4 regions of the Kitasatospora sp. NPDC008115 genome follow, and region 3 is predicted to be linked to each of the others. Evidence: riboswitches for the same ligand, from Rfam matches in the RefSeq annotation. Region 3 holds a riboswitch; each other region holds the start of a gene.

Region 1 (4,187 bases), on a different contig from region 3:
GGCGAGGTCCTCGGCGATCCCGACCCGCTGGTCGGCGATCAGCATGCCGGTGGTGCCCGCCGCGGTGAGCCGGCGGGCGAGGTCCGCCCCCGACCCGCCGTCGAGTACGGAGATCACGACGACCGAACCGTTGACCCGCATGGCCTTGCTCCTCCCTGTGGGCGGCTCCGCACCGGCGCCCACGCGCACCTTGCGGAGGATCGTAGGCAGGTCCTGACCCTCCGCAACAGGAATTACCCCTCAGGTGACCAGGCTCACGCCTGTCACGCCGAACGGACGGCGCGGTGTCCCGGTGAGCGGACACCGCCCGCCCACGCGCACGTCGCGCGCACTGCGTGCGGTCGCCCGGACACGCCCGGGATACCGTCGACCCATGCCAGCTCAGCCCGCCTCCGCCCGTCCGCCCCTGTTCACCTGGGAGTTCGCCGCCGACCCGTACCCCGCCTACGCGTGGCTGCGGGAGCACGAGCCGGTGCACCGGACCACCCTGCCGAGCGGGGTGGAGGCGTGGCTGGTCACGCGGTACGCGGACGCCCGGCAGGCGCTCGCGGACGGCCGGCTCTCCAAGAACCCGGTGCACCACAGCGAGCAGGCCCACCGCACCGGCCGGGTCGGCATCCCGGGCGAGCGCCAGGCCGACCTCATGACGCACCTGCTCAACATCGACCCGCCGGACCACACCCGGCTGCGCCGCCTGGTGTCCAAGGCGTTCACGCCGCGCCGGGTGGCGGCCTTCGAGCCGCGGGTGCAGCAGCTGACCGACCGGCTGATCGACGGCTTCGCGGCGCGCGGGTCCGCCGACCTCATCCACGAGTTCGCCTTCCCGCTCCCCATCTACGCGATCTGCGACCTGCTCGGGGTGCCGGCCGAGGACCAGGACGACTTCCGGGACTGGGCCGGGATGATGATCCGGCACGGCGGCGGCCGGCGCGGCGGGGTGGGGCGCGCGGTGAAGCGGATGCGCGCCTACCTGGCGGAGCTGATCCACCGCAAGCGGGCGGACCTCGGCGACGACCTGATCTCGGGGCTGATCCGGGCGAGCGACCACGGAGAGCACCTGACCGAGAACGAGGCCGCGGCGATGGCCTTCATCCTGCTCTTCGCCGGCTTCGAGACGACGGTCAACCTGATCGGCAACGGCGTGTACGCGCTGCTGCGCAACCCGGGCCAGCGCGCCCTGCTCCAGGAGTCCGTCGGGCGCGGCGAGAGCGCGCTGCTGGAGACCGGGATCGAGGAACTGCTGCGCTACGACGGGCCGGTGGAGCTGGCCACCTGGCGGTTCGCGACCAGCCCGCTGACCATCGGCGGGGTGGAGATCCCGGTCGGCGACCCGGTGCTGGTGGTGCTCGCGGCGGCGGACCGGGACCCGGCGCGGTTCGCCGACGAGAACACCCTGGACCTGGCCCGGACGGACAACCCGCACCTGGGGTTCGGGCACGGCATCCACTACTGCATCGGCGCGCCGCTGGCGCGGCTGGAGGGGCGGGCCGCGCTGGCCACCCTGCTGACCCGGCTGCCGGACCTGCGGCTCGCCGCGGACCCCGGGGACCTGCGGTGGCGCGGTGGTCTGATCATGCGTGGACTCCGTGAACTTCCGGTGGAATTCACACCGGAGAAAGCGCCCGGCGGCAAGGCTCCGGAGACCGGCCCGGAGACTGGCTCGGAGACCGGCTCGGAGGGCTGACGCACCAGCACAACACGCTGACGCACACTCTCCGTTCGCCGGTTTCCGAGGGTCTGAACCACCCTCAATCCGGACATACCACCCCGGTTGGTAGGCGATCCATCACATGACGTGATGTCCGTGTGATATCGACGATATGAGCTTGTGATTGCTCTGAAGATCTGTCTACTCTCCGTGGAGCCCGCAGCTGCGGGCCCCGTGCGCGGAACGCCGAGTCCTGCCCGCCGCGCCCCGGGAAACCGACCAGAACCCTGGGCAGGGGCGGGGGACCCAGGTTTTGCGCCGTCTCCCACGGCTAGGGGTGAAGCCGCCTCCGCGCGGCCGGGCCACCTCCCGGTCCGAACCCGACAGCTCACCTCGCAGGCGTGCGGAGAGGGACCCCTTCATGCTGTTCGTTGGAACCGGTCGTCACCGTCGCCGTACCCAGGCCGAGAAGGCCATCGCCGTCGCCGGTGTCGCCGGCGTCGGACTGGCCATGCCGATCCTGAGCGCCACCGGCGCCTCCGCCGCCCCGGTCTCCACCTGGGACGCGGTCGCCCAGTGCGAGAGCGGCGGCAACTGGAGCATCAACACCGGCAACGGCTTCTACGGCGGCCTCCAGTTCACCGCCAGCACCTGGAAGGCGTACGGCGGCAACGCCTACGCGCCGCAGGCCAACCAGGCCTCGAAGGCCCAGCAGATATCGGTCGCCGAGAAGGTCCTCGCCGGGCAGGGCCCGGGCGCCTGGCCGGTCTGCTCCAAGAAGGCCGGCCTGACCAAGGGCGGCGCCCCGGCGGCGGTCGACACCTCGACGCCCGCCAAGCCGGCCGCCCCGAAGCCGCAGGTCCCGCAGGCCGCCCAGGAGGCCAAGCCGCAGCAGGAGGCCCCGAAGGCCGCCGCGCCGAAGCACGCCGCCCCCAAGGCGCAGGCCGAGCAGCAGACCGCCAAGCCGCAGGCCCAGCAGTACGCGCCGAAGCACGCCGCGCCCAAGCAGCAGGCCCCGCAGGCCCAGCCGCAGCAGCAGTCGCCGGCCTTCTCCGGCAAGGCCGGCTGGGACGCCGACGCCAAGGTGTACTGGTACCAGAACAACGGCGCCTGGTACTGGACCAGCCACCAGAGCGTCTACCAGCAGAACGCCGGCCAGCCGGCCGCCCAGGCCCCCGCCGCTCAGCAGCAGTCGGCCGGCCAGGGCTACACCGTCCGCTCCGGTGACACGCTCGGCGGGATCGCCACCGCCCAGGGCGTCTCCGGCGGCTGGCAGGCGCTGTACGACGGCAACCGCGCCACCGTCGGCGCCGACCCGAACCTGATCGTCCCGGGCCAGGTCCTGACCCTCGGCTGACGACCGGTCCGACCGGACGGACGGAGGGGGCCGATTGGGCCCCCTTCGTCCGCTTCCGGACGTCTCCGGCCCGGCAACCAGGTGAACTACCGGTGGGTAGCGAGGCCACACGCTGAGACGGAGCCGAGGTCGACGTGGCCCGGACAGCCCGTGCGGTTAGGCTCTGGTCGTAACGACTCCGCAATCGTCCGGCCGACTGCACCCCACGTCAGCCGAACCTGCTTCCGCTAGGAGATGCCTCGTGCCGTCCATCGATGTCGTCGTAGCCCGTGAGATTCTCGACTCGCGCGGCAACCCCACGGTCGAGGTCGAGGTCGGCCTCGACGACGGCAGCACCGGCCGTGCCGCCGTCCCGTCGGGTGCCTCCACCGGTGCCTTCGAGGCGCTGGAGCTCCGCGACGGTGACAAGAACCGCTACTTCGGCAAGGGCGTGGAGAAGGCCGTCCTGGCCGTCATCGAGCAGATCGGCCCGGAGCTGGTCGGCTACGACGCCACCGAGCAGCGCCTGATCGACCAGGCCATGCTGGACCTGGACGCCACCCCGGACAAGTCCTCGCTCGGCGCCAACGCCATCCTGGGCGTCTCGCTGGCCGTCGCGCACGCCGCCTCCGAGGCCAGCGACCTGCCGCTGTTCCGCTACCTGGGCGGCCCGAACGCGCACGTCCTGCCGGTCCCGATGATGAACATCCTCAACGGCGGCTCGCACGCGGACTCCAACGTCGACATCCAGGAGTTCATGATCGCCCCGATCGGCGCGGAGTCCTTCTCCGAGGCCGTCCGCTGGGGCGTCGAGGTCTACCACACCCTCAAGGGCGTGCTGAAGGAGCGCGGTCTGTCGACCGGCCTGGGCGACGAGGGCGGCTTCGCCCCGAACCTGGACTCCAACCGCGAGGCCCTGGACCTCATCGTCGAGGCCATCCAGAAGGCCGGCTACGTGCCGGGCAAGGACGTCGCGCTCGCCCTGGACGTCGCCTCCTCCGAGTTCTACGAGGACGGCGCCTACCAGTTCGAGGGCAAGGCGCTCACCTCCGCCGAGCTGATCGAGTACTACGCCGGCCTGGTCGCCGCCTACCCGCTGGTCTCCATCGAGGACCCGCTGGACGAGTCGGACTGGGACGGCTGGAAGGCCATGACCGACAAGCTGGGCGACAAGGTCCAGCTGGTCGGCGACGACCTGTTCGT
Region 2 (4,187 bases), on a different contig from region 3:
CCTGGAGCACCTCGGTGGACCCGGCCCGGCGCAGCAGGATGTTCTTGGGCGGCCCGGCCTCCGGGTCCAGCCACAGCTCATTGCCGCCGAACTCGCAGTCCAGCACCAGCAGGTCGTCCGGTTTGCCGTCGGCCCCGGCCCGGAAGGCGACCCCGGCCCGGCGGTAGCCGGTGAAGCGGCAGCGGCTGAAGGTGACGGACTCCCCGGCGAGCTCGTGCCGGGCGGTGGAGACCGCGAAGTCGCTGCGTCCGGCGGCGTCGATCAGCAGCCCGTCGAAGACGGTGCCCTTGTCCCGGCCGAGCGAGTGCAGCGCCACTCCCCCGCCCGCGTTGCCGTACAGCACGCTCGCGGTGTAGTCGAAGTCGTTGAGGTAGGCGCCGTGTTCGATGCCCCAGCCGCCGTTGTGGTAGGCCGCGAACTCGGTGACCACGTGGTGGTGCCTGGCGTTCAGCCAGACGAAGATCCCGTCCTGGAGGTTGTTGTGGGCCAGGCAGCGCTGGAAGGTCCAGACGCCCTCGCTGTTCTCCGGCCACTCGAAGCCCGAGGCGCCGTTGGCCCCCTGGACGCCGACCGCCACGCAGTCCAGCGCCTTGCCGCCGGTGCCCGCGCCGAGGTTGAAACCGGTCAGCCGGTAGGCCCGGGGGTTGGGTTCGAGCAGGGTGCGGGAGGCGACGCAGGACTCGTAGACGATGTCGTCGGACGGCTGCTGGGGGGTGCGGGTGTCCAGCGGGCCGTCCCACCAGTAGGCGTCCTCCCAGGTCTCGTGGCTGATGCAGGCGCGGAAGGTGATGCCGTGGCTGGCGTGCGGGACGTAGGCGTGGCTGCCGGCGTCGCGGACGACCACGCCCTCGACGACGGTGCCGCGGGTGGTGTCGCCGAGGCGGTGGAAGTGCAGGCCGTAGCGGCCGAGCACCGGCGCGGTGACCGGGGCGGCGCCGTCCGGGCCCTTCCAGGTCTCCTTGGTGTCGGCGCGCGGACCGACCCACCGCAGCGCGGCGTGCCGGACGTCGGCGCGCCGGGAGCTGGTGAGGTGGACGTGGGTGCGGCCCCCGGCGGTGCCCTCGACCCGGACGCTGCGGGTCAGGTTGAGCACCTCGGCGCCGACGGTGACGCCCCCTCCGGCGGCGACCCCGGGGTGGGCGTGGCGGAGCGGGGCGCCCAGGGTGACGGTGGTTCCGCTGACGGAGCGGATGGTGACGAGGTCGTAGGCGGTGGAGAAGCCGTCCTGGTCGGGCGGGCCGGTCGGGGTGACGGCGAGTTCGTCGCCGGGCAGCCAGCCGGCGGGCGGGGCGGCCAGCTCGACGACGGTGTCGCCGGCCGCGAGCGCGCCCCCGGCGCGGACCCAGGCGGTCTTGGCGGCGCCGTCCAGCCGCAGGTAGCCGGCGCCGGTGACCCAGAGGCCGACGTCGGTGTCGACCACCTTCATGCCGTCGCCCTGGAAGCGCTTCTCGTCGACGGCGGGGAAGCGCAGGGTGTGGACGTGGTCGCCGTCGGGGGCGAGGGCGAGGACGCCGCGGACCTCGACGTTGCCGGCGGCGGCGAGGGTGACGGTGCGGTCGGCGGCGAAGGTGAGCGCGCCGCCCGGCTCGACCAGCAGGGAGCCGACCTCGGCGTCGGTGTCGAGCAGCACCCGGTCGGTGATCCGTACGGCGCTGCGCGGGCCGGGCGGGCCGCCGCCCCAGCCGGCCCGGTCGGACCAGCGGCGGCCGCTCTGGTCGACGGTGGGTGCGGGGGCGGGCTGCTCGGGGGCCGCGCCGCCCGGCGGCGAGCCGCCGTGGCCGTCGGGGCCCATCGGGCCGGCCGCCTCGGTGGGGGTCGTGCCGATGACGGCGGCCGGGGTGACGAGCCGGGTCTCGCCGGTCAGCGAGCGGCGCAGGACCTCCTCGCCGCTGATCGCCGCGAAGGCGGTGCCGACGGCGAGCCAGCGCAGTAGTGCCCGGCGGGTCAGGTGAGTTCGGGACGGTTCGGGTTGGATGTCCGCTCTGCGGTGCTTTGCCCGGCGATGCGCTCCACGCGGCCGGGCGGCCGGACGGGAGGCGTCCGGCTCCTCGTCGATGCCCATCGGTGCGTAGCCCTCTCCCGAGACGGCTGCGGCGCGTCGGCGCGGTGCCGACGCTCTGAAGCATAGGCAGTTGCGTTGACCGCGACCGGCGTTGCGGGAAATCGGTCATTTCTGATCATGAAGGACAGCCGGTCGGCGGCGATTTCGTAAACCGTGACGAGCGTCACACATGTTTGCGGTTTGAACGCGCCTCTGCTTAACGTGCTCCCCGTTCGTGGCCACACGGACCCAGCACGTCCGCGACGCCGAGTCCTGCCGTCGGGCGCGCTGGCAGCGCAATGCACCACGGCAGGAGCGGGGGAACCACAGGTAGTTCGCCCAGGACCGGTCCTTTCGGGCCGGCCCCGGGCTAGGGGTGAAGCCGCGTCCACAGCGCGGCCGGGCAACTCCAGCCCGAATCCGACAGCTCACCTCGCAGGCGTGGGAGAGGACCGCGTCTTCATGCTGCCCACCAACGGCACCCGACTGTCCGGCCGTACCCGTCGCGCGATCGCCGCCCTCGGCGTCGCGGGCATCGGCCTCACCATCCCCTGCCTGACCTCCGGCACCGCCTCCGCCGCCTCCGTCGCCACCTGGGACAAGGTCGCCCAGTGCGAGAGCGGCGGCAACTGGAGCATCAACACCGGCAACGGCTTCTACGGCGGCCTCCAGTTCACCAGCTCCACCTGGGCGGGGTTCGGCGGCACCGCCTACGCCGCGCGCGCCGACCTGGCCACCAAGGACCAGCAGATCGCGGTCGCCGAGAAGGTCCTGGCCGTCCAGGGCCCCGGCGCCTGGCCGGTCTGCTCGGTCAAGGCCGGTCTGACCAAGGGCGGCACCCCGGCCGCGGTGGACACCTCCGCCGCCGCCAAGCCGGCCACCCCGGCCCCGGCCCAGACCCCCGCCCCGGCCGCCAAGCCCGCCGAGAAGCCCGCCGCCCAGCAGCCGGCCGCCAAGCCGCAGGCCCAGGCCCCGGCCGCCACCACCACCGCCCCCGCCGCCGAGCAGCGCCAGGACGGCCGGCAGTGGCGTCAGCAGGCCGGTCAGCAGGGCGCCGAGGCCTACACCGTGGTCGCCGGCGACTGGCTGTCCACCATCGCCGACGAGCAGCACGTCCAGGGCGGCTGGCAGCGCCTGTACGAGCTCAACCGCGCCACCCTGGCCGACGGCCCGCACACCATCTACCCGGGCCAGCGGCTGGCCCTGGGCGAGGGCGCCGAGGGCCGGGACTTCGACTGGTTCAACCGCGCCGGCAGCGGCACCCAGACCCCGGCCGCCCGGCCGCAGAGCCGGACCGAGGCCCCCGCCGCCAAGCCGGCCGAGAAGCCCGCCGCGCAGGCCCAGACCCCGGCCCCGGCCCAGACCGCCACCGGCAGCATGGCCGCCGCCGTCTCCTTCGCCCAGTCGAAGGTCGGCCAGGCCTACGTCTACGGCGGCACCGGCAACGGCGGCTGGGACTGCTCCGGCCTGACCCAGGCCGCGCTGCGCGCCGCGGGCGTCTCCGTCCCGCGCGTCGCCGCCGACCAGGCCGCCGCGTCCACCCACGTCTCGCTGGACGCCCTCAAGCCGGGCGACCTGCTGTTCTGGTCCAACAACGGCAAGGACTCCGGCGTCTACCACGTCGCGCTCTACATCGGCGACGGCAAGTACGTCGAGGCCGCCAACCCGAAGTCGGGCGTGCGCGTCCAGACGGTCGCCAACTGGGCCCCGGACTTCGCCGGCCGGGTCTGACCCCGCCACGCCGCGGCCCCCGGGGAGAGTCCGATCGCTCCTCCCCGGGGGCCGCGGCATGCCCGGAAACGCGCCGCTGCGTTGCCCGGACGACGGGCGGCCATGGTCAAACCGGGACCGCAGCGGGCATGCTGCTGCCCTGTACCCGAGGAGGAGTCACCATGGCCCAGGTCACCGTCTCGCTCGACGCCAACCTCGCGATCGACGCGATGATGCTGTCCGGCACCAAGAGCCCGCAGGACGCCGTAGAACTGATCCTCCGGGACTTCCTGGAGCGCGGCCGGCGCACCGAGACCCGCACCGGTGACGCCGCGGACGGCCACCGGGTCACCCAGGACCGTCCGATCGTCCAGGAGGGCTGAGCGGGAACGCCGAAGGGGCCCGGGAGCACACCGCTCCCGGGCCCTGCCCCGTT
Region 3 (4,187 bases):
CGGCGCGGCGGTGCGGCTGCTGGTCGACCACCAGCGGGCGGCGAAGCGGCTGAACGCCAAGCGCCGGCAGCGGCTGCACGCCGAGGCCGAGTGGCAGGGCGAGCTGGCGGCCGGGCTGCTGCGCCGGGCGGACCTGGTGACCTGGCCCCGGCTGTACACGCTGCTGCTGCGCGCGGCCGGGGTGGACACCGGTGACGAGGCGGCGGTGCGGGCCTGGCTGGAGGGGTTCCGGGAGCTGCCGGCGCAGGAGCGCTCGGCGGCGTTCGAGGCGCTGGAGGCGGACGGCGTGCTGGACCCGGTGGACGACGGGGGCTGGGACGGCGGGGCCCGGACGCTGGCGGTCGGGATGGCCACCGACGGGGCGCGGCGGCTGCTGGAGCAGGGGCTGATGGAGCGCAGCTACCGGAACCTGGCGGAGCTGACGGCACTGGGCCGGCCGATGCCGGACGAGCTGGCCGGGGACTTCGGGGCGTTCGAGGACGCCGCGGTCCGGGTGGCGCTGGAGCTGGCCGGCGCGTGGACGGTTCCGGGGCTGCCGAGGCTGCTGGTGGAGGAGTTCCCGGAGCTGGCGCCGGAGCCGGGGCAGGCGGAGATCGACGCCTATCTGGCGGGTCTCGAACCGGCCGGCGACGAGGAGCGCTGACGCGCGAGGGGCCCCGGCCGGTCGGCCGGGGCCCCTCGTCGTGTGCTGCCGGAGGCGTCAGGGGGTGACGCCGCGCTGCTCGAACCAGCTCTCCGGGTCGACGGGGGCGCCGCCGCCGGGGCGGACCTCGACGTGCAGGTGGGCGCCGGTGACGTTGCCGGTCGCGCCGACCTTGCCGATCTGCTGGCCGGGGACGACCTTGCCGGAGCCCTTGATGATCGAGGAGAGGTGGCAGTACCAGATCTCGGTGCCGTCGGGCAGGGTCTCGACGATCCGGTAGCCGTAGGCACCGGCCCAGCCCGCCGAGGTGATGGTGCCCTGGCCGACCGCGTAGACCGGCTCGCCCTGGTCGGCGGCGAAGTCCAGGCCGGTGTGCAGGTGGGCCCAGTAGCGGGCGCTCTGGCCGTAGTGGGCGGAGAGCCGGTAGTCGCGCACCGGGAGCTTGATGGCGGCGAGCTTGGCCTTCTCGGCCTCCTCGGCGGCGCGCTTGGCCTGCTCCTGCTGGGCGATCTGGGCGGCGCGCTTGGCCTCGGCCTCCTGGGCGGCCTGGACGCGGGCGCTCTCCTCGGCCGCGGTGCGCTGGCTGTCGGCCTGCTGCTGGATGCGGGCGGCGAGGGCGAGGCCGGGGTCGGCGGAGAGCGCGACCGGCTGCTCGTCGGGCGCCTCGACGGCGGGCGCGGCGGCAGGGGTGGCGGAGGCGAAGCCGGTGGCGCCCAGGGTGGCGGCGACGGCGGTGACGCCGAGCAGCGGAGCGGTGCCGCGGCCCTGACGGGGCATCCGGTGCCGGCTGGTCTCGGCGGCCGGCGGGGCGGTCTCGTCGGCGGGGCCGCCGAACGGGCCCTGACCGGTGAACGGAGCCGGGTGATCGAGCAGCCGGGTACCGGCCGAGGAGCCGGACGGGTGTGCCGGGGTGTGCGTCGACGCCACGGAGGCGCGCTCCTTTCCTTCCTTCGCGCCTACCGGGTTAGCTGACGGGTTCGGAGCAGGAAGGTCTCCTACGGCTGGGCCTGGGCCTGGCCGATTCACCCCAAGGAACGTGGTTCCCCGGCTCCCTGGCCTGCCCGGAGGCCGGCCGGCGGGATTAGGCGACGGCGCACGGTGCCGTCTGGGTACGGCGTTGCGGACCGCGCTGCGTTATCAAACGTTAATCCGAGAGCCCCCCGATTCCAAGCCATCCGTTGGTGACGGCGGGATACGGATCGGGCACCACGCGGCCCGATGGGCGTTTTGGGACGTTTGATGACAACTGACACTACCGAACGTGTCAGGACGTCAACGAACGGCCCCTCACTTGAGTACCGCTACTCATGTGCGGCCGGGCCGGGCGCGGCCATCCTGGGCGCCATGAGCACACCGATGCAGTCCCGCACCACGGCCGCGTACTACATCCAGGCCGTGCTGTCCTTCACCCTCTCCGCCACCGCCCTCGGCGTCGGGATCGCCTTCCTCCCGGTGGAGCCGTGGACCCGGGCGTTCCTCGCCCTCGGCCTGCTCTACACGATCACCTCCACGTTCACCCTCTCCAAGGTGGTCCGGGACCGGCAGGAGACCTCCGAGCTGGTGACCCGGGTCGACCAGGCGCGGCTGGACAAGCTGCTGACCGAGCACGACCCGTTCAAGGTGGAAGGGGTCTGACCGGCCGCCCCGGGCGGGCCGGCCGCGCGCAGCCAGTACCGATAGCTTGACGGCTAAGGCTATTAGCCTTAGCTTTATGGCTATCGGCGCTCCGCCGACGATCCCGCCCCCAGGAGGCTCCCCATGAACGGCACCCTCGCCCCCGTCACCCGCCACCTCGACCTGCCCGGCGGCCGGATCGCCTTCGACGACACCGGGCACGGCGAGGGCGCCCCCGTCGTCCTGCTCCCCGGGATGCTCGACAGCCGGGCCGCCTACCGCCACCTGCACCCGCTGCTGACCGCCGCCGGCCGCCGGGTGATCACCATGGACCTGCGCGGCTTCGGCGAGTCCTCGATCGTCTGGGACGACTACTCCCCCGCCGCGATCGCCGGCGACGTCCTCGCCCTGCTGGACCACCTGGGCATCGAGCGGGCCGTGCTGGCGGGCAGCTCGTACACCGGCGCCAGCGTCGTCAAGGCCGCCGGGGCCGCCCCCGGGCGGGTGGCCGGCATCGTCCTGCTGGACGCCTTCGTCGAGAACGTCCCCGTCGGCGCGCTCCAGCGGCTGGTGGTCGGCGCGATGGGCGCGCTGGTGGTGCACTCGCCCGCGTTCTGGGGCCTCTACCACCGGAAGATGGCCTACCCCGGGCCCAAGCCGGCGGACCACGAGGAGTACGTGGCCGGGCTGGTCGCCGCGATGCGCACCCCGGGCCGGAAGACCGCCACCCGCGGCTATGTGCGCGGCGACTCCTCGCCCGTCGGCTGGACCGCCGCCGTGCGCTGCCCGGCGCTGGTCGTGATGGGCTCGAAGGACCCCGACTTCGGGAAGCCGGAGCTGGTCGCCGACCGGCAGGCCGCCGCGCTGAACGCGCGCAAGGTGATGATCGAGGGCGCCGGGCACTACCCGATGGCCGACCACCCGCGGGCCACCGCCGACGCCCTGCTGGCCTTCCTCGCCGACCTGGCCTGAGCGCTCCGAACGCCGTCACCCACCCACCCCAGGAGAACCGCTGTGCCCCGAGTCGGACTGACCCCCGAGCAGGTCGTCGGCCACGCCCTCGCCCTCATCGACGAGCAGGGCCCCGAGGCCCTCACCCTGGCCGCCGTGGCCGGCCGCGCCGGGGTCGCCACCCCCTCGCTGTACAAGCACGTGAGCGGCGGCCTGGCCGAACTGCGCCGGCTGGTGGCCGTCCGGGTCACCGAGGAGCTGGCCGACCGGCTGGCCGAGGCGGCGCTCGGCCGCGGCGGGGACGCGGCGGTCGCCGCCGTCCTGCGGGCGTACCACGCGTACGCCACCGAGCACCCGCACCGCTACGGCGCCCTGCCGCAGGCGCCGCAGCCGGACGCCGACCTGGCCGCGGCGGCCGGCCGGCTGGTCGGGGTGATCGTCGCGGTGCTGCGCGAGTACGGTCTCGAAGGCTCCGAGGCGATCCACGCCGCCCGCACCTTCCGCTCGCTGGCCCACGGCTTCGCCGCGCTGTCGACCGGCGGCGCCTTCCAGCTCGCCGAGGACCTCGGCGAGACCCAGGAGCGCATGATCACCGTGCTGACCGCGGGCCTGCGCGGCTGGCCCCGCCCCTGAGCGGCGCGGCAGCCGGACGCGGGAACGCCGAAGGGCCCGGAGCGGGATGCTCCGGGCCCTTCGTGGTGGTGTGGGGCTAACAGGACTTGAACCTGTGGCCTCTTCCTTATCAGGGAAGCGCTCTAACCGTCTGAGCTATAGCCCCGTACCGCACGACCCCGCCGGTACGGCGGGACGTCGTACGGAGAAGGGTACCGGACCCGGCGGGGGTGCTCGCACACCAGGGAAACCCGGTGCACCGGGACCCGCCGTTCGCCTCACGCCTCACCCGCTTAAGAAATAAGGTATTAAGAATTAACTGCCCCATAAGGAACCGGAGAGGCCGGCCGTCCCGTGGACCCGCGCA
Region 4 (4,187 bases), on a different contig from region 3:
TGAACCGCTCGGAGGCCTGCTCGGCCTCGTCGTAGAGCTGCTCCACCTGCGCCTTGACGTCCTTGCGGTCGACCGGGGCGTCCGGCGCGCCGGGTACGGCCTGGGCGCTGCCGCCGGTCGCCACGCCCAACGCGGTGGTGGCCGCCGCGGTGAGCACCAGCGCCCGGGCGAGCACCTGCGCACCTGACAGCGGGGAACGGCGGTGCACGGCCATGCGACGTCGGCTCCGATCCTGGGCCCGACCCGCTGCCGCACCGGGGTGGGCGGCTGTCGAAGCGGGCGTCCGGTGGCAGACGTTAGCGAGTCCGGGCAACCGAATCCAAACCCCTCCGAACCCGAATATTCAGACACTTATCGGACGTCAGATCGGTTCGCGGACCGAGCGTCCCGGCGGGCCCGGAAAAGTCGCGGGCCCGGCCTCCCCGCACGGGGAGACCGGGCCCGACGAAGCCTGTCGGCCGACGGTCAGATGCGCACGATGCCGGTGACCGGCATGTTGGACGCCGCCTCGTAGCGGACCGACGCGCCCGGCTTCGGGGCGTGGATGACCTGGCCGCCGCCGACGTAGATGCCCACGTGGTGGCGGTCGCCGTAGAAGATCACCAGGTCGCCGGGCTGGGCCTTGGAGATGTCCGTACCGATCTGGGCGCCGGCGGTGGCCTGCGCCTGCGAGGTGCGCGGCAGCGACACGTTGGCCTGGGCGTACGCCCAGCTGGTGAGGCCCGAGCAGTCGAAGGAGTTCGGGCCCGTGGCGCCGTACACGTACGGGGAGCCCAGCTTGCTCTCGGCGGCGGCGATCGCGGCGGCGGCACGCGAGCCGTTGGCGGCCGGGGCGGCGGGCGCGGCCGGCTTGGCGGCCGCGGTGGCCGGGGCCGACGGGGAGGACGCCGCGGGGGCCGAGGAGCCGGTGGACGGCGCGCTCAGGTTGGTCCGGTTGTTGTCGCGGGAGGCGCGCTCGGCCTCGGCCTTCTCCTTGGCGGCCTTGGCGGCCTCCGCCTTGGCGGCCTCCGCCTTCGCCTTGGCCTCGGCGGCGGCCTTCTCCTCGGCCGCGCGGAGGGCCTGGCGCTCCTGCTCGGTGAGCGTGTTGAGCAGGTCCTGGGCCTTCTGCAGCTTGCCCTGGACGTCCTCCTTGGAGCTCTTCAGCTGCTGGGTGGTGGACTCCAGCTCGGCGAGCTTGGCCTGGGTCTCGGTGCGGTCCTGGTCGAGCCTGCGCTGCTGCTCCTGGAGCTCCTTCAGCGCGCCGGACTGGGTGGACCCGGCCTGGTTCAGGGCGTCGGCCTGGTTGAGGAAGTTGTCCGGGCTGGCGGAGAGCATCAGCTGGACGGTCTGCGAGATGCCGCCCGTGCGGTACTGCTCGCCGGCGATCTCGGCGAGGCCGCCCTGGGCCTCCGTCACCACGGCCTGCTGGCGGGCCACCTTGTCCTGCAGCTCGGCGACCTGCTTCTGCAGCTCCTGCTGCTTGGCCTGGGCGCCGTTGTACTTCTCGGTGGCGACCTCGGCCTGCTCGTTGAGCTGGTCGACCTGCTCCTTGACCTGGTCCTTGGTCGGCGCCGGGTCGGCGTGGGCGCCGGACTGCGCGGACAGGGCAACGGCAGCGGCGGCGACACCGGTCAGGATCGAGACACGGGTGCGGCCGGCGGGCTTGGGACGACGATGGGACGCCACGAAGGCGGACTCCTTCTTCCTCATCCGCCTACCGGGTGAGCTGACGGGTTCGGGCGGAAGCGTGCCCTACGACGCCTCACCCGCCGCTCCCGCGGCCGGCCTGGCGCCGATTCACCCCGGAGGAACGTGGTTCCCCGGCTCCGCTCCACAGCGGGCCCCCGACTGCTGGACCCTCACTCGGACGGGCGACCCGGAAGGCCCCGTCCCGCTGCTTCACGAACTCGGCGGCGAACCCCGCCGCCACCCAGGCTGGGTGATCGACTGTGCGTGGTTCGAAGCAAGACCCTAGTAACAGATCCGTGATCCGTTCAAATCCTTGTCAGAAAAAAGCCGGAAGAATACCCAAGTTCTTTTGTGAATATGACCGAGTGTGACCACACCCCCACAAGCGGCTGATCATTCTCCGTCAGGCGGTCGAACACCCACCCGAAACGCCTCGCGCCACCCCCGGTTCGGAGGTGGCGCTGATCACAGGGGCGTCGACGGGCCCCCGGGCGTGTCGTGCCGGTCCGTCAGACCCGGCGAATGGTGTTGATCTTCATGGCGTCGGCCTTCATCACCTTCACCACGTCACCGGTGCGCGGCGCGTGCACCACCATGCCGTTGCCGATGTACATCCCGACGTGGCTGCGGTCGTCGCGGTAGATGACCAGGTCGCCCGGCTGGGCCTCGGCGATCGACGGCACCCGGGTGCCGTAGTTGCCCTGCGCCTGCGAGGTGCGCGGCAGCGAGACGCCGGCCTTCCCGTACGCCCAGACCATCAGGCCGGAGCAGTCGAAGCCGCTCGGGCCGGTGGCGCCCCAGACGTACGGCGAGCCCGTCTTGCTCATCGCCAGGGAGACCGCGGCGCCCGCCTTGCCGCTCGCCTGCGGCAGGCTGCCCAGGTCGGTGCGCTCGGAGCCGCGCGAGGCGCGCTCGGACTGCTGCTGCTGCGCCTTCAGGGCGGCCCGCTCGGAGGCGCTGAGCGAGTTCAGCAGGTCCTGGGCCTCCTTCAGCTTCTTGTTGACCTCGGCCTTGGACTGGTTCAGGTCCTTGGTCGTGCTGTCCAGCGAAGCCAGGACGGCGGCCGCCTCGGCCTTCTGCTGGTCGAGCCGGCGCTGCTGGTCCTGGAGGCCCTTCAGCGCCTCGGCCTGGCTGGAGCTGGCCTGCTGCACGCTGGAGGCCTTGTCCAGGTAGCCGGACGGGTCGGAGGTCAGCATCAGCTGGACGGACGGGTCGATGCCGCCGGTGCGGTACTGCTCGCCCGCCACCTCGGCCAGCCCGGCCTGAAGCTGGGTCATCTGCTCCTGGCCGCGGGCGACCTGGTCCTGGAGCTGGTCCGCCTGCTTGCGCAGCTGGTCCGCGCGCTCCTTGGCGCCGTTGTACTTCTCGGTGGCCTGCTCGGCCTCCTCCTGCAACTGGTCGATCTGCGCCTTCACGTCGTCCTTCTTGGGCGACGGGCTGGGCGCGGCGTGAGCGGCGACCTGGGCGGAGAGGGCGACCGCGGTCGCAGCGGCAGCGGTGAGCACGGAGACCCGCGCGCGGCTCGGCTGCTTGGGACGGCGGTGGGAGGCCAAGGGACCGGCTCCTTCTTCCAATGGCCTCACCCGAACGGGTGAGAATCCGGAAAATAGGTTTGACGCCAGACACTAGTCAAGATCCACGGTTCGCGCCACTCCCCCGATCGCGTGAACCTGGACCGCCCATCTGACTTCACAAAACTCGCACAACACCGCAATCCGGGCGCTGACCAGCCGTCATACCGACCGGCCCGCACCCCGGAAGCGGTTACGGCCGGGCCAGCCGGTTCAGCAGGAGCACCGATGCGACGGGGCGCGCGCCGGCCTTCCGCACGCCCTCCGCGACCTCCCGGTCGGTGGAGACCACCACCACCGGGCGCCCCTGCGGCTCGGCCCGCACCAGCCGGCGGATCAGCTCGTCCGCCGTCTCCCCGGTCCGGCTGAACCGCACCCGCACCCCGCGCGGCGGCGCCATGATCACCGGCACGTCCAGGTCCTGGCCGTCGAACACACAGGTGACCTCCGCCTGGGTGCGCTGCGCCAGCATCGCCAGCCCGCCCAGCAGCCGGATCCGCTGCTGCTCCAGCGGCAGCGTCGGATAGCCCGTCTTGGTCACGTTGTAGCCGTCCACCACCAGATGGACCTGCGGGATCGCCAGCAACTGGTCCAGCAGCGCCGGATCGTCCTCGGCCAGACCGCGCCGCGCCACGTCGTGCGGCGAGGCCGCGCCCGGCACCACCGCCTCCACCAGGTCCGCCGGACGGATCTGGGACACCGGCAGCGCCAGCTCCCGCTGCAGCCCCTGGGCCGACTGCAGCACGGTGTCCAGCAGCAGCCGCAGCCGCATGTCCTCGACGCTGCGCCCCTCACGGGCCGACCGGCGGTTCTGCTCGACGGCGTTCTCCAGCTCCGTGACCCGGTGCCGCAGCCGGCGCGCCTCGCTCTCCGCCGTGCTCCGCTCGGCCGCGGCCTGCGCCCTGGCCGCCTCCAGCTCGGCGGCCACCTTGCGGGTCTCCGCCTGCG

What was found. Region 3 has a riboswitch for cyclic di-AMP ahead of ACFZBX_RS04465 (M23 family metallopeptidase). Riboswitches for the same ligand answer to the same signal wherever they lie in the genome.
Region 1: linked by a shared signal. The riboswitch ahead of ACFZBX_RS00400 (transglycosylase family protein) and the one ahead of ACFZBX_RS04465 (M23 family metallopeptidase) in region 3 are both predicted to bind cyclic di-AMP.
Region 2: linked by a shared signal. The riboswitch ahead of ACFZBX_RS07910 (transglycosylase family protein) and the one ahead of ACFZBX_RS04465 (M23 family metallopeptidase) in region 3 are both predicted to bind cyclic di-AMP.
Region 4: linked by a shared signal. The riboswitch ahead of ACFZBX_RS18435 (NlpC/P60 family protein) and the one ahead of ACFZBX_RS04465 (M23 family metallopeptidase) in region 3 are both predicted to bind cyclic di-AMP.

What each region holds. Positions count from the first base shown of each region.
Region 1 covers NZ_JBIBHU010000001.1:92,383-96,569, reverse strand. The annotation lists gene ACFZBX_RS00410 (SDR family NAD(P)-dependent oxidoreductase) at 1-141, opposite strand, end outside; gene ACFZBX_RS00405 (cytochrome P450) at 374-1,684, shown strand; cyclic di-AMP (ydaO/yuaA leader) riboswitch at 1,916-2,064, shown strand; gene ACFZBX_RS00400 (transglycosylase family protein) at 2,070-3,005, shown strand; gene eno (phosphopyruvate hydratase) at 3,247-4,187, shown strand, end outside.
Region 2 covers NZ_JBIBHU010000004.1:359,871-364,057, reverse strand. The annotation lists gene ACFZBX_RS07915 (hypothetical protein) at 1-2,062, opposite strand, end outside; cyclic di-AMP (ydaO/yuaA leader) riboswitch at 2,334-2,496, shown strand; gene ACFZBX_RS07910 (transglycosylase family protein) at 2,483-3,772, shown strand; gene ACFZBX_RS07905 (hypothetical protein) at 3,934-4,134, shown strand.
Region 3 covers NZ_JBIBHU010000003.1:23,548-27,734, forward strand. The annotation lists gene ACFZBX_RS04460 (hypothetical protein) at 1-643, shown strand, start outside; gene ACFZBX_RS04465 (M23 family metallopeptidase) at 701-1,570, opposite strand; cyclic di-AMP (ydaO/yuaA leader) riboswitch at 1,583-1,741, opposite strand; gene ACFZBX_RS04470 (YiaA/YiaB family inner membrane protein) at 1,988-2,278, shown strand; gene ACFZBX_RS04475 (alpha/beta fold hydrolase) at 2,402-3,229, shown strand; gene ACFZBX_RS04480 (TetR/AcrR family transcriptional regulator) at 3,272-3,841, shown strand; tRNA gene ACFZBX_RS04485 (tRNA-Ile) at 3,913-3,986, opposite strand; gene ACFZBX_RS04490 (SpoIIE family protein phosphatase) at 4,175-4,187, shown strand, end outside.
Region 4 covers NZ_JBIBHU010000013.1:132,372-136,558, forward strand. The annotation lists gene ACFZBX_RS18430 (NlpC/P60 family protein) at 1-214, opposite strand, end outside; gene ACFZBX_RS18435 (NlpC/P60 family protein) at 466-1,665, opposite strand; cyclic di-AMP (ydaO/yuaA leader) riboswitch at 1,676-1,832, opposite strand; gene ACFZBX_RS18440 (NlpC/P60 family protein) at 2,178-3,221, opposite strand; gene ACFZBX_RS18445 (NYN domain-containing protein) at 3,433-4,187, opposite strand, start outside.